DNA from 2 places in the Oceanobacillus picturae genome. Region 2 is predicted to be linked to the other one. Evidence: predicted binding sites of a transcription regulator. Region 2 holds the regulator's gene; the other holds the start of a gene.
The links. Region 2 encodes LexA, which represses DNA repair genes until DNA is damaged. Its sites were predicted from a motif close to CGAACATATGTTCG; they were not measured.
Positions count from the first base shown of each region.

Region 1: a site for LexA is predicted at 3,243-3,256, ahead of BN988_RS15020 (SPL family radical SAM protein). Genes of this name have one in related genera too.

Region 1 is NZ_CCAX010000003.1:113,734-119,406, reverse strand. It holds gene BN988_RS15030 (winged helix-turn-helix domain-containing protein) at 17-1,222, shown strand; gene BN988_RS15025 (Na+/H+ antiporter NhaC family protein) at 1,441-2,913, shown strand; gene BN988_RS15020 (SPL family radical SAM protein) at 3,365-4,186, shown strand; gene BN988_RS15015 (SDR family oxidoreductase) at 4,428-5,072, shown strand; gene BN988_RS15010 (DUF1538 domain-containing protein) at 5,119-5,673, opposite strand, start outside.
Region 2 is NZ_CCAX010000001.1:558,226-563,898, forward strand. It holds gene tkt (transketolase) at 1-1,570, opposite strand, end outside; gene BN988_RS02880 (DUF896 domain-containing protein) at 1,704-1,937, opposite strand; gene BN988_RS02885 (YneB family resolvase-like protein) at 2,136-2,774, opposite strand; gene lexA (transcriptional repressor LexA) at 3,062-3,685, shown strand; gene BN988_RS02895 (amidohydrolase) at 3,772-5,052, opposite strand; gene BN988_RS02900 (AbgT family transporter) at 5,068-5,673, opposite strand, start outside.

The sequences.
Region 1 (5,673 bases), on a different contig from region 2:
AGAGGTGTGGTGAACTGTGCAATCTTCCTATGTTACGAGTAAAGAAGCGGTAAGACGATTTCTTCTTGAAACGCAATACCTACTACCTGAAGAGGATCAGGAAAATTCTGTGATACAAATGATTCGAAACTTGGAGTGTGTGCAGCTCGACCCTGTAGCCTCAGTCGAGCGCAATCAACACCTTGTTCTAATGGCACGCGTTCCCGACTATCAACCGGATATGCTTCATCAACTACTCGCTAAAGGGGAACTGTTTGAATACTGGGCAAATGCTGCATGTACGATACCTGTGCAAGATTACCCTGTATTTAAAGCGGTACGTTCTCGTTTAAGGAAGCTGGTTCAGCCTGAACTTGAAAAGCTTTCACCTATAGTCCGACATATTCTAGACAGGCTAAAGGATGAGGGGGAGCTGCCATCCCGCGCTTTTCGCTCAGAAGAACGGGTCCATGGTGGCTGGGACACGGCACAACCTAAGACAAAGGTAACCTCTCGGGCATTAAATTTGTTGCTTGATGCAGGAATCATCCGTGTCGTTCGAAGAGAGGGATCAGAAAGATTTTTTCATCTAACGGAAGAAAGTCTTCCACAATGGCTATTGAACCAAGCAGATAAAATAGAGGTAGAAGAAGCAGAGCGCGCACTGCTAGCCAAATATATTCGCGCGTATCGTGTGATTGATACACGTGATTCCCGGTTTGGTTGGCAAAAGCTTAAAGCAATGCAAAGAAAACAAGCCATGGAGACGATGGTAGCTAGCGGGGTGGCCATCCGACTTACAATAGAAGGAATAAAAACAACGTACTACATATTGGCCGAAGATTTGGACCGACTTAAAAGACATGAAAGGACCCCGAATCCGTTTTCCATCGAGCAAGATGATGTGCGTTTTTTGCCACCTTTAGATAATTTGCTTTGGCGACGTGACCGGCTTGTGGATCTGTTTGACTTTACATACCGATGGGAGATCTATATCCCAAAGGTAAAACGGCAATACGGTTACTATGCCATGCCCATTCTTATTGGAGATCAGCTTGTAGGAAGAATGGATCCTGGTCTTGATAGAAGTTCCAATCAGCTGCATATTCGCCAACTCAAGCTAGAACCAACTATAAATGTAACAAAAGAGCTTCATGGTAACATTTGGCAAGGGTTGGAGAAGTTCGCTGCAGCCCACCGCGCAAAAGGGATTACGTTAAATAAGAATATGTGCGACATTTAATGTGTTTAAAAGGGGGCCAAACGCTTCTATTCAACTTAAATCACATGTGATAGACTAGTAAAAATAAAGTGAAACTTCAATCAGTAGGGGGTATTCTTTCCCCACTGGTTGTTAGTTGAACAATCGGGGTGTTAACGCCCGTTTACTCCCACTTCATGTTTTGAAGGGGAGTCTAACGGACGGTTGCACCGGGATGAAAAATGGGGAAGGGGATAGAGATGGCTGACAAGGAAGCATTAGACAGGGCTACAGGAAGCACCGAAGTAAAACAACTAGATTTCCGTTTGGGGGCTTTTGGAGCAGCGGTACCTTTATTGTTCTTTGTAATATGGGCGATTACTACTAGCGTGCTTCAACTTTCATCGGAAATTGGCCTTGTGCTTGGTGCAGTAATAGGATTAACATTAGGATTATTATTATCAAAAAGTAAATGGGAAGACTACGCGCAGGGAATGTTTGATGGGCTTGCCCAACCAATCGGTGTGATTGCCATGGTGGCCTGGTTTTATGCAGGGATGTTTGCCCAAATCTTACAAGTCGGAGGATTAGTTGAAGGTCTTGTCTGGATTGGGGCAGTTACTGGTTTAACAGGGGGCCTGTTTGTTGCATTAACCTTCTTGCTTGCTGCTACCTTTTCAACGGCAGTTGGGACAGGCTATGGAACAACCGTAGCATTTTGTACGCTAATGTATCCAGCTGGAATAGCGGTGGAAGCAGATCCGGTTATGCTGTTTGCAGCAATCCTAGCTGGAGCAGTATTTGGAGATAACTTAGCACCAGTGTCGGATACGACGATCGTGTCTGCCACGACTCAGGAGGCTGATGTCCCAGGAGTTGTACGTAGTCGTTTCAAATATGCTATTGGAGCAGCAATCCCTACCGTTATATTGTTTGCCTTGTTTGGTGGAGGTGAAAATGCAACGGCGGATCCAGCTGCTATGGGGGCGATGATGGATCAGACGAATCCGAGCGGTCTATTAATGCTTATTCCATTTGCACTTGTATTAATTCTTGCCCTTTCCGGCCAACACTTGATTACATCCTTAACATGGGGGATTATTCTAGCTATCCCATTAATTTGGATATTGAAGTTAGGAACGATCGGTCAAATTATTTCGTTTAATCCAGAATCTGATAATGTTGTAGAAGGTGCTTTAATTGAAGGGATTTCCGGTTATGTAAATATGGCTATCCTCATCCTGCTAATTGTTGCAGCTGCTCATTTATTAAAATTGGGCGGAACAATGCAGGTGATCACAAAAGGGCTTGTGAAGTGGATTGGGAAATCTGTCCGAAAAGCTGAACTCTCTATGTGGGGAATTGTAGCGATGATGAATAGTGCGATTACCATTAATACAGCTGCTGAGATAGCGGCAGCACCATTTGTTAAAGAACTTGGTGAGAAATACCGTATTCACCGATACAGAAGAGCAAATATGCTGGATGCTGTTACCTCTGCATTGGGATACATTTTCCCATGGGGTGCACCTGTTCTTTTAGGTTGGACTACAATTCAAACGATGCAGGAAAAATATGAATGGCTTCCTATTGTGTCTCCAACAGAAGTTTTCCCGTTTGTCTTCCAGGGTTGGTTCCTTGTGATCGTTATGCTAATCGCTGCCTTAACAGGTTGGGGATTGCGTTACGAAGGGAAAAATGGGGAAGAAGTAAAAGAAAGACCATCAGAATAACTTTAAGGACAAATAATTCAATAAAAAGTTATGCCAATTCCGCGCTACGGGAAAAACTACGCTTTCCGTGGACACGGCATCGGGCCAACAGGATGTTGGTCACGAAGGCGTTGCCACAGGACGTGGCGCTCTTAGCCTTTGTTCCTTTCCTACCTTCCGGGGTCTTTGGACTCGTGCTGTTCCCACTGGACAAGTAAGGCTTCGTCAGCGATTCATCGCACGTAGAAAATGCCAATGCATTTTCAAGGAGTCTACGTTTTTCCTCCGCTAAGTAAGTTTTTTACCTAATAGTAATGCTGAACGAATTAGTTTATAGCCAAAAAGGGCTTTGAATGTTCGTTCGGCATTTATTTTTAATGTTTTCTTGCCACTCCTATCTGTTGTTGTTTTTTTATTTTGTTATTACTTTGGTTATAGTTAGTTTGAGAATTAAGTAAGAAAGGGTGATCTTATGAAACCGGATATTATGTATAAGCAGCCGAAATCTATTTTGAATAAAGGGAACGGCTATCTCTCTGGTTATAGCCATTCGCTTAATCCATATGTGGGCTGTACCTTTGGCTGTTCATTTTGCTATGTTCGGAAGTTGCCTGTTTCTTTATTCAAAGGAAAAGAGTGGGGAACATGGGTAGATGTGAAACAAGAGGCAGAGAAGGTTTTAACAAAAGAACTGATAAGGGAAAAGAAAAAGGGAGAAGTGACTATTTTTATGTCTTCTAGTACGGACCCATATCAGCCAGTGGAACGTAAAGAGCGAGTCACAAGATTTTTACTAGAAACGATGGTAGAGAATCAGCCGGATTTTCTTTTCGTGCAAACGAGAAGCCCGTTGGTCAGACGTGATATAGATATATTAAAACAATTTGGAGACAAGGTACGAGTCAGTATGACAATTGAGACAGATGATGAAGCTGTCCGCCAACACTTTACCCCTCAAGCCCCTAGCATATCCTCAAGGTTAAACGCATTGGAAGATTTGAAGAAACATGGTATACGAACACAAGCAGCAATTGCCCCTGTTTTGCCAAGTACAGAAAAATTCCCCTCTCTTTTAAATGGTATAGCGGACCGAGTATGTATTGATGATTTTTACATGGGAGATGGTAGTGGTGGTAAGCGGACAGAACGATTAGGGATCTTTGACTTGTTTGATGACATCGATAAAAAGAATTGGACTGTGGATACCGCGTACAGGATAGTGGAAAACAGAATGTATGAAGTATTTGATAATGAAGATGTCTTAATTAGTCAGGAGGGATTTGCCCCGTATTAAACAGTCGGCAGATTTATCCTGGTGCAAACGTCCGTCCGTAAGACTCCCACTTCAAAACATGTAGTGAAATCGTGGTGTTTAAGTGGGAGTAAACGGACGCTAACACCCCGATTCGTTCAACTAACAATCAGTGGGAAACAACGAAGTCCCCCACTGATTGAAGTTCATTTTATTGTGTACCAGTTCCATTTCATGAAATACTAGTAAATAAGAAGATTTTGTAATGGAAAGGGGATTGACGATGAAGCTATTTTTAATCGGAGCAAACGGACAAATTGGCAATCAGGTATTAGAGCAAATAAAAGCCAATGAGAAACATTCCATTAAAGCAATGGTAAGAAAACAAGAACAACTTGAAAAATATCAGGATTCGGGAGTGGACGCCGTACTGGCCGACCTGGAAGGAAGCGTAGCTGATTTAGCTAAAGCGATGGAAGGGTCTGATGCTGTCATATTTACTGCTGGTTCTGGTGGTAATACAGGCGATGATAAAACCTTACTGATTGATTTAGATGGAGCGGTTAAAGCGATGGAAGCGGCAGAACAAAGTGGTGTGAATCGGTTTGTGATGGTAAGCGCCATGCAAGCCCATAATAGAGAAAACTGGCATAAGGATTTAAGAACCTATTATGTTGCCAAACATTATGCAGATAGAATGCTACAGAACAGTAAATTAACTTATACCATTGTACGTCCTGGCTTATTATTAAATGAGCCGGGTACCGGTAAAGTAAGCATTGCGGAGAATCTAGGTCAAGGGTCTATTCCGCGTGAAGATGTTGCCAAGCTTGTTATAAAGGCGTTGGATAACGAGAAAACCTACTATCGCTCCTTCGACCTAATTTCAGGTGAACAATCTATCGAACAAGCAATAGAATCATTATAAGGAAAGAGGGGCAGCCGAATGATGGGCTGTCCTTTTTCTATGCGTTCTACTGTGCTCTTTCTTTTCTACCAAATAGAATGCCTAATGTTAGCACGGATAAGATTGGGGCAAGGGCAACTAGCGCTACCATCCCAAACCCATCAAGCAAAGGATTTGTTTCACCGATTTCTCCGGCAATACCAACAAACATAGACAGAATAAATGTAGCAGTCATAGGCCCAGTTGCAACTCCCCCTGCATCAAATGCTATGGAAATAAAGGCCCTAGGGGAGTAGCGCATCATAAGGAAGGCCGCTATGTATCCGGGTAGAATGAAGACCCATAAAGAGATGCCGATAATAAGTCGAAGCATGGCCACCGCGACAGAAAGTCCCACCCCAATAGAGATGGTGTACAGAAGCAATTTTTGCGGGATATATCCCCTCGAGGCCCGTTCCACCTGATGGATTAATACATTGACAGCTGGCTCGGCATAGGTGGCTACAAATCCCAATAGAAAGCCAATTGGCAGGAGCAACCAAATAAAGTCATACGTGCCAAGTTCTGCTCCGATAAGCCTCCCGATAGGTAAAAAGCCAAGATATACACCTTGGAGAAACAA
Region 2 (5,673 bases):
TTTGACGTGTAAGCACAAGTGCGGTAGGTTGATTTGTTGATTCAATAGCTAATCTCCAAGCAGCTTGTGTCTCATTAGCATCTGCTGGGCGAATTAATGACAAGCCAGGCATAGCACGTAAAGCTGCTAGTTGCTCAACTGGTTCGTGCGTCGGACCATCTTCTCCTACTGCGATGGAATCATGTGTGAATACATACGTCACAGGTGCATTCATAATGGAAGATAGACGAACTGCTGGACGAAGGTAATCACTAAATACGAAGAAAGTACCCGCATAAACCTTCAATCCACCATGAAGAGCCATTCCATTTAATGCTGCGCCCATCGCATGCTCCCGTACACCAAACCACACATTACGCCCAGCATGATTTTTACGAGAGAAATCCTCTTCATTATCCATCATTGTTTTATTAGATCCAGCCAAATCTGCACTACCGCCGAAGAAATTTGGTACAGCTTGGGCAATAGCATTCAATACTTTTCCGGAAGAAGCACGGGTTGCAAGAGTATCTTTACCTGCTTCAAAAACAGGAAGTGATTTTTCCCAATCGACTGGAAGTTCACCTTTCATTGCTAATTCTAATTGCTTAGCCAATTCAGGGTACTTTTCATTGTATGTTGACAACAAAGCATTCCACTTATCTTCTGCTTCAGCACCTTGCTTCCCAATTTTCTCTTTGAAGTCTTCATAAACTTCTTCTGGAACATGAAAGTCTTGTTCGTAAGTCCATTTATAATAATCTTTAGTTAGTTTAACTTCGTCTGCACCTAATGGAGCACCGTGAGAAGATGCTGATGCTGATTTATTAGGAGATCCATAGCCAATAATTGTTTTTACTTCAATTAATGTAGGTTGGTCCGTATTCTCCTGTGCTTGCTTAATTGCTTTTCTTAGAGCATTTATATCATTACCATCTTCAACGCGAATTACTTGCCATCCATATGCTTTAAAACGCTCTTCCGTGTTATCAGAGAAAGATTGATTTAAATCCCCGTCTAAGGATATATCATTGGAATCGTATAGTGCGATTAATTTGCCGAGTCCTAAATGGCCAGCAAGTGAAGCCGCTTCATGAGAAATACCTTCCATTAAATCTCCATCACTTACAAGTGCATAAGTGTGGTGATCAACGATTTGAAGATCTTCCTTGTTAAATTTCGCAGAGAGATGTGCTTCAGCCATTGCCATACCAACTGACATGGCAATTCCCTGACCAAGTGGACCAGTTGTCGCCTCTACACCGTCTGTGTGGTGTACTTCTGGATGGCCTGGTGTCTTAGAATCCCATTGACGAAATTCTTTCAAGTCATTCATCGACACGTTATAACCTGATAAATGAAGCAAACTATATAGAAGCATAGATCCATGGCCTGCTGAAAGAACAAAACGGTCTCTATTAAACCACTTTGAGTTTTTTGGATTGTGATTCATGAAATCAGTCCATAGCGTGTAGGCCATTGGAGCTGCTCCCATTGGAAGTCCAGGGTGACCAGAGTTCGCTTTTTCGATTGCATCAATAGATAATGTACGGATTGTAGTAATTGAATTTTGTTCTATGTTGTTTGACATATTGTTTAGCCCCTTTCAAAAATAACTACTGGTTGTTTCCTCCTCATTCTATAACGAAACCCATCCAGGAACAAGTTAAAACGGATAGGCTTCCTTATAAAAGGGCTGATTTTTGTCGTAGTTTGGTACAAAATTAATGTTTCTTATTTCTCTCTTGCAAGTCTTTCACTTTTTTTGGTGTAACATCGTTTCCTTTAGGATCCACAACTGTCATGGATTTAAACTGGTTTTTAAAAGAGCTTCTTACATTGTTTAGATATTCTTCACGGAGCTCTTTTTGTTCCTGTTTCTCTTTCTCAGTTAGACCTGTATCTTTAGCCTTTTTTGCCAGTGAATTAATTCGCTCAATTTTATCCTGAGATAACATAGCTCTACCTCCTTTTTAATTTTCTATTAATACCCTTATGACTTTTACAAACTTCATCGCCGTCTTGCGTATACATCATTAGCTGTATAAGATCTTATTAAGCTTTATCTTTAAAAAATCTATTTTACGTCTGAATACAACAAAAAACAAGAGCCATTAGCTCCTGCTTAGTTATTTTACGCCTATTAAGGCTTATATTCAAGTATCTTGCAGTTCCTTATACCTGCGATGGACCGTCGCTTTGGAGACAGGATATCCCATTCCGTTTAATGTACTCGTAATCTCTTCAAATGTAAGCTTTTTCTCTCTAAGTCTAACCACTTCTTCTATAGGAAAGGCAACTCTATCGCGCCCTGGAGCATGATGCTGGTTTTTGAGATTTTCAGCAGGATTATATCCTTGTTCTACTGCGCGTCTCATTCCTCTTTTAATTTTTGCATTGTGAATTTTGCGTTGGTATTCTTCCACTATCCCAACTATTTGCAAAACCATAGAGTCTGATTCTGATAGTTCAAGCTTCCCATCATGCATTGCAGTATATACATCTATATGGAGCTTTTGCAGCTGATGGAACAACGCAATTTTGGTATTTCCACGCCCTAGTCTTGTTTCATCCTGAATTAGTAAACAGTCAGCATCTTTAGCCGCAAATATATCGAGCATCTCAAATATGCCATTTCGCTCTATTTCATAGCCACTCTTCTTTTCTTCTATACAAGCTATTACATTAAAATTATAGCGTTCTGCTAATCCCATTAGCTCTATTTTTTGTCTAGCAAGAGAGGTCTCTTGGGTATGTTTGTCGGTACTCACGCGACAGTAGATAATTGCATTCAACACGCTTACTCCTTCTTAAACCAATTAACTCGTAATCATAGTAAAGTACAGGAATCCCAGCGTCAAGGCAAAGGCAACTATATAAAACAAATCCGTTTTTGTAAGTTTACTAAACATAGTTTCATTCCCTCCTTTTCTAAATAGGAACCTTTGTTCGCTTATTTGTAATTTTAATTATAGCAGAACATATGATCCTGTCAAGGCTTTTTCTCGAACGAATGTTTGCTTTATGTGGAATCAAATGGTAAACTATTAATAATTAATCTTATGGGCGAGGTGAAACATTTATGTCAAAACTATCAAAACGTCAGCAAATGATTTTAGATTATATTAAAGACGAAGTAACAAAAAAAGGATATCCGCCTTCCGTCCGGGAAATTGCCGAAGCTGTCGGACTTGCTTCAAGTTCTACAGTACATGGACATTTATCTAGAATTGAAAGCAAAGGATACATTCGACGAGATCCGACTAAGCCAAGAGCAATAGAAATACTTGATTTGTCGGAAGGAAATAATATCCCAAGAGAAGAAGCTCGCTATGCTCCTGTAATTGGGAAGGTAACAGCAGGACTACCTATTACAGCAGTTGAAAATATCGAGGAATTCATTCCTCTACCAACCACAAGTGCTGGACCTGATGATAATCTTTTCGTATTGGTTATCGAAGGGGAAAGTATGATAGAGGCAGGAATACTTGATGGGGATATGGTTATCGTTAAACAGCAGAATACAGCACAAAACAGTGATATAGTTGTTGCGATGACAGATGAAAATGAAGCAACAGTGAAAAGGTTCTTTAAAGAAAAAGACCACATTCGCCTCCAGCCCGAGAATGCAACGATGGATCCGCTTCTATATGATAATGTAACAATACTAGGTAAAGTAATTGGTTTATATCGTAATATCCATTAAATCGAGCAACGTGTAGTACCTAGTACTCACATCTCACCAACACCAAATTCTAGTAAAAAAACAGCTACCTCGAGGGCAGCTGTTTTTTATTGTTCCATTATTACTTTGACTGATTGGAAAAGAATGTTAACTGCAGGTAATAACGTGTCTTCTTTAATATCAAACTTTTCATTATGATGACCTGCAGCCAGTTCTGTACCGAATACACAGTAGGTTGCCTTTCCGCCATTTTTCTGTACTTCGTTCATAAAATAGGTGGCGTCCTCTGAACCTCCTGGCGTGTTATCTTCCAGTTGACTTATTTCAATATCCGGGGATGCTTCGGCACATTTGTGAAGGATACCTGCTAGGTCCAACGAACATTTACAACTTAGTGCCTCGCCTACTGTTTCAATATTATGTTCTACTTGATACATGGTAGCCGCTCCACTGACGACAGATGTCACCTGTTCTTTCACATAATCATTTATTTCAGAAGTCTCTCCTCGCGTTTCTACTTTCATGCTAGCATGATTGGCAATAATATTTCTTCCTGCACCAGCTTCTAGCTGCCCAACATTTATCCTGGTAGCTCCTCCTGAATGACGAGATATACCATGGAGGCTTAGCACACTAGCGGCAGCTGCTAAGAGTGCATTCTTGCCTTCTTCAGGGCTACCTCCGGCATGTGCTGCTGTACCGTCATAGGTGATATCTAATTTGGAGGTGGCAAGAAAACCGCTATTGGCGGCAACGAATTGCTTATGCGGAACACCGACCCCAATATGGGTGGCGATGAAATAATCGACATCTTCCACTATATTTGCTGCTGCCATAGCTTTTGCTCCTCGTGTGCCTTCCTCTGCTGGTTGAAATATTAATTTTATTTTTCCCTTAAGCTCTTCTTTATTCTCAATAAGCAGGGTGGCGAGGCCTAAACCCATCGAAGTGTGGGAGTCATGACCGCAGGCATGCATTTTCCCGTGAACTTTTGAACTGAATCCTTCATTGTGCGGGAAATGCTCGTTACTGTCTGACTCTAAAATATCCAATGCATCCATATCAAATCGATATGCAATAATAGGGCCTTTCTTACCTGTATCTAATGTGGCAACTATTCCTGTATAGCCTTCTGAAAAGGGATTAAGATAATCATCAATTGCCCCATTTTTCTGTGCCCATTGATAATGTTTCTTTGTTTCCTCTTCAGTGGGTTTTCCCATGCAATCTGCCTCTGACATAACTTCCTTTCCCATTTTCAGTTGGAAACCAAGTTTGTCTAAAATAGAAGCTACAATAGAAGCTGTTCTCATTTCCATAAAACCTGTTTCGGGATATTGGTGGAAATCTCGGCGCCACTGAATTAATTTATCTTCTAATTGTTGCATACTGCTCTCCTCCTTCTATAAGAACGGGTATATTCCTGGACCAAATGGTAGACCTGAATAGTAAAATACCAGAATTAATATAACCCAAGTAGTTAAAAACGCAATACTATACGGTAGCATTAATGAAATATAAGTACCTATACTTGCTTTTTTATCATATTTTTTTATAAACGCCAAAATGATAACCATATACGGGAACAATGGTGTAATAATATTTGTTGAAGAATCTGCCACCCTGTATGCAACTTGCGTAAAGGCCGGATGATATCCGAGTTGCATAAACATCGGAATAAACACTGGGGCTTCAATTGCCCACTTAGCAGACCCTGAAGTAATCAGGAAGTTCATTAATGCAGTAAATATGATATAGCCAATAATCAACCAAATACCTGTAAAATTAATATCCTTTAAATAATCAGCCCCGTTAACCGCTACCCATGTTCCTAGATTCGACCAATTAAAATATGCAATAAACTGTGCAATAGCAAATACTAAAACAATATAGCTTGACATGTCCTTCATAGACTCTGCCATATAGTCACTTACATCCTTACCAGTCTTAATTCTCCCTACTGTTATGCCAAAGGTAACAGCTACAATGATAAAGAAAAATAGCACAAT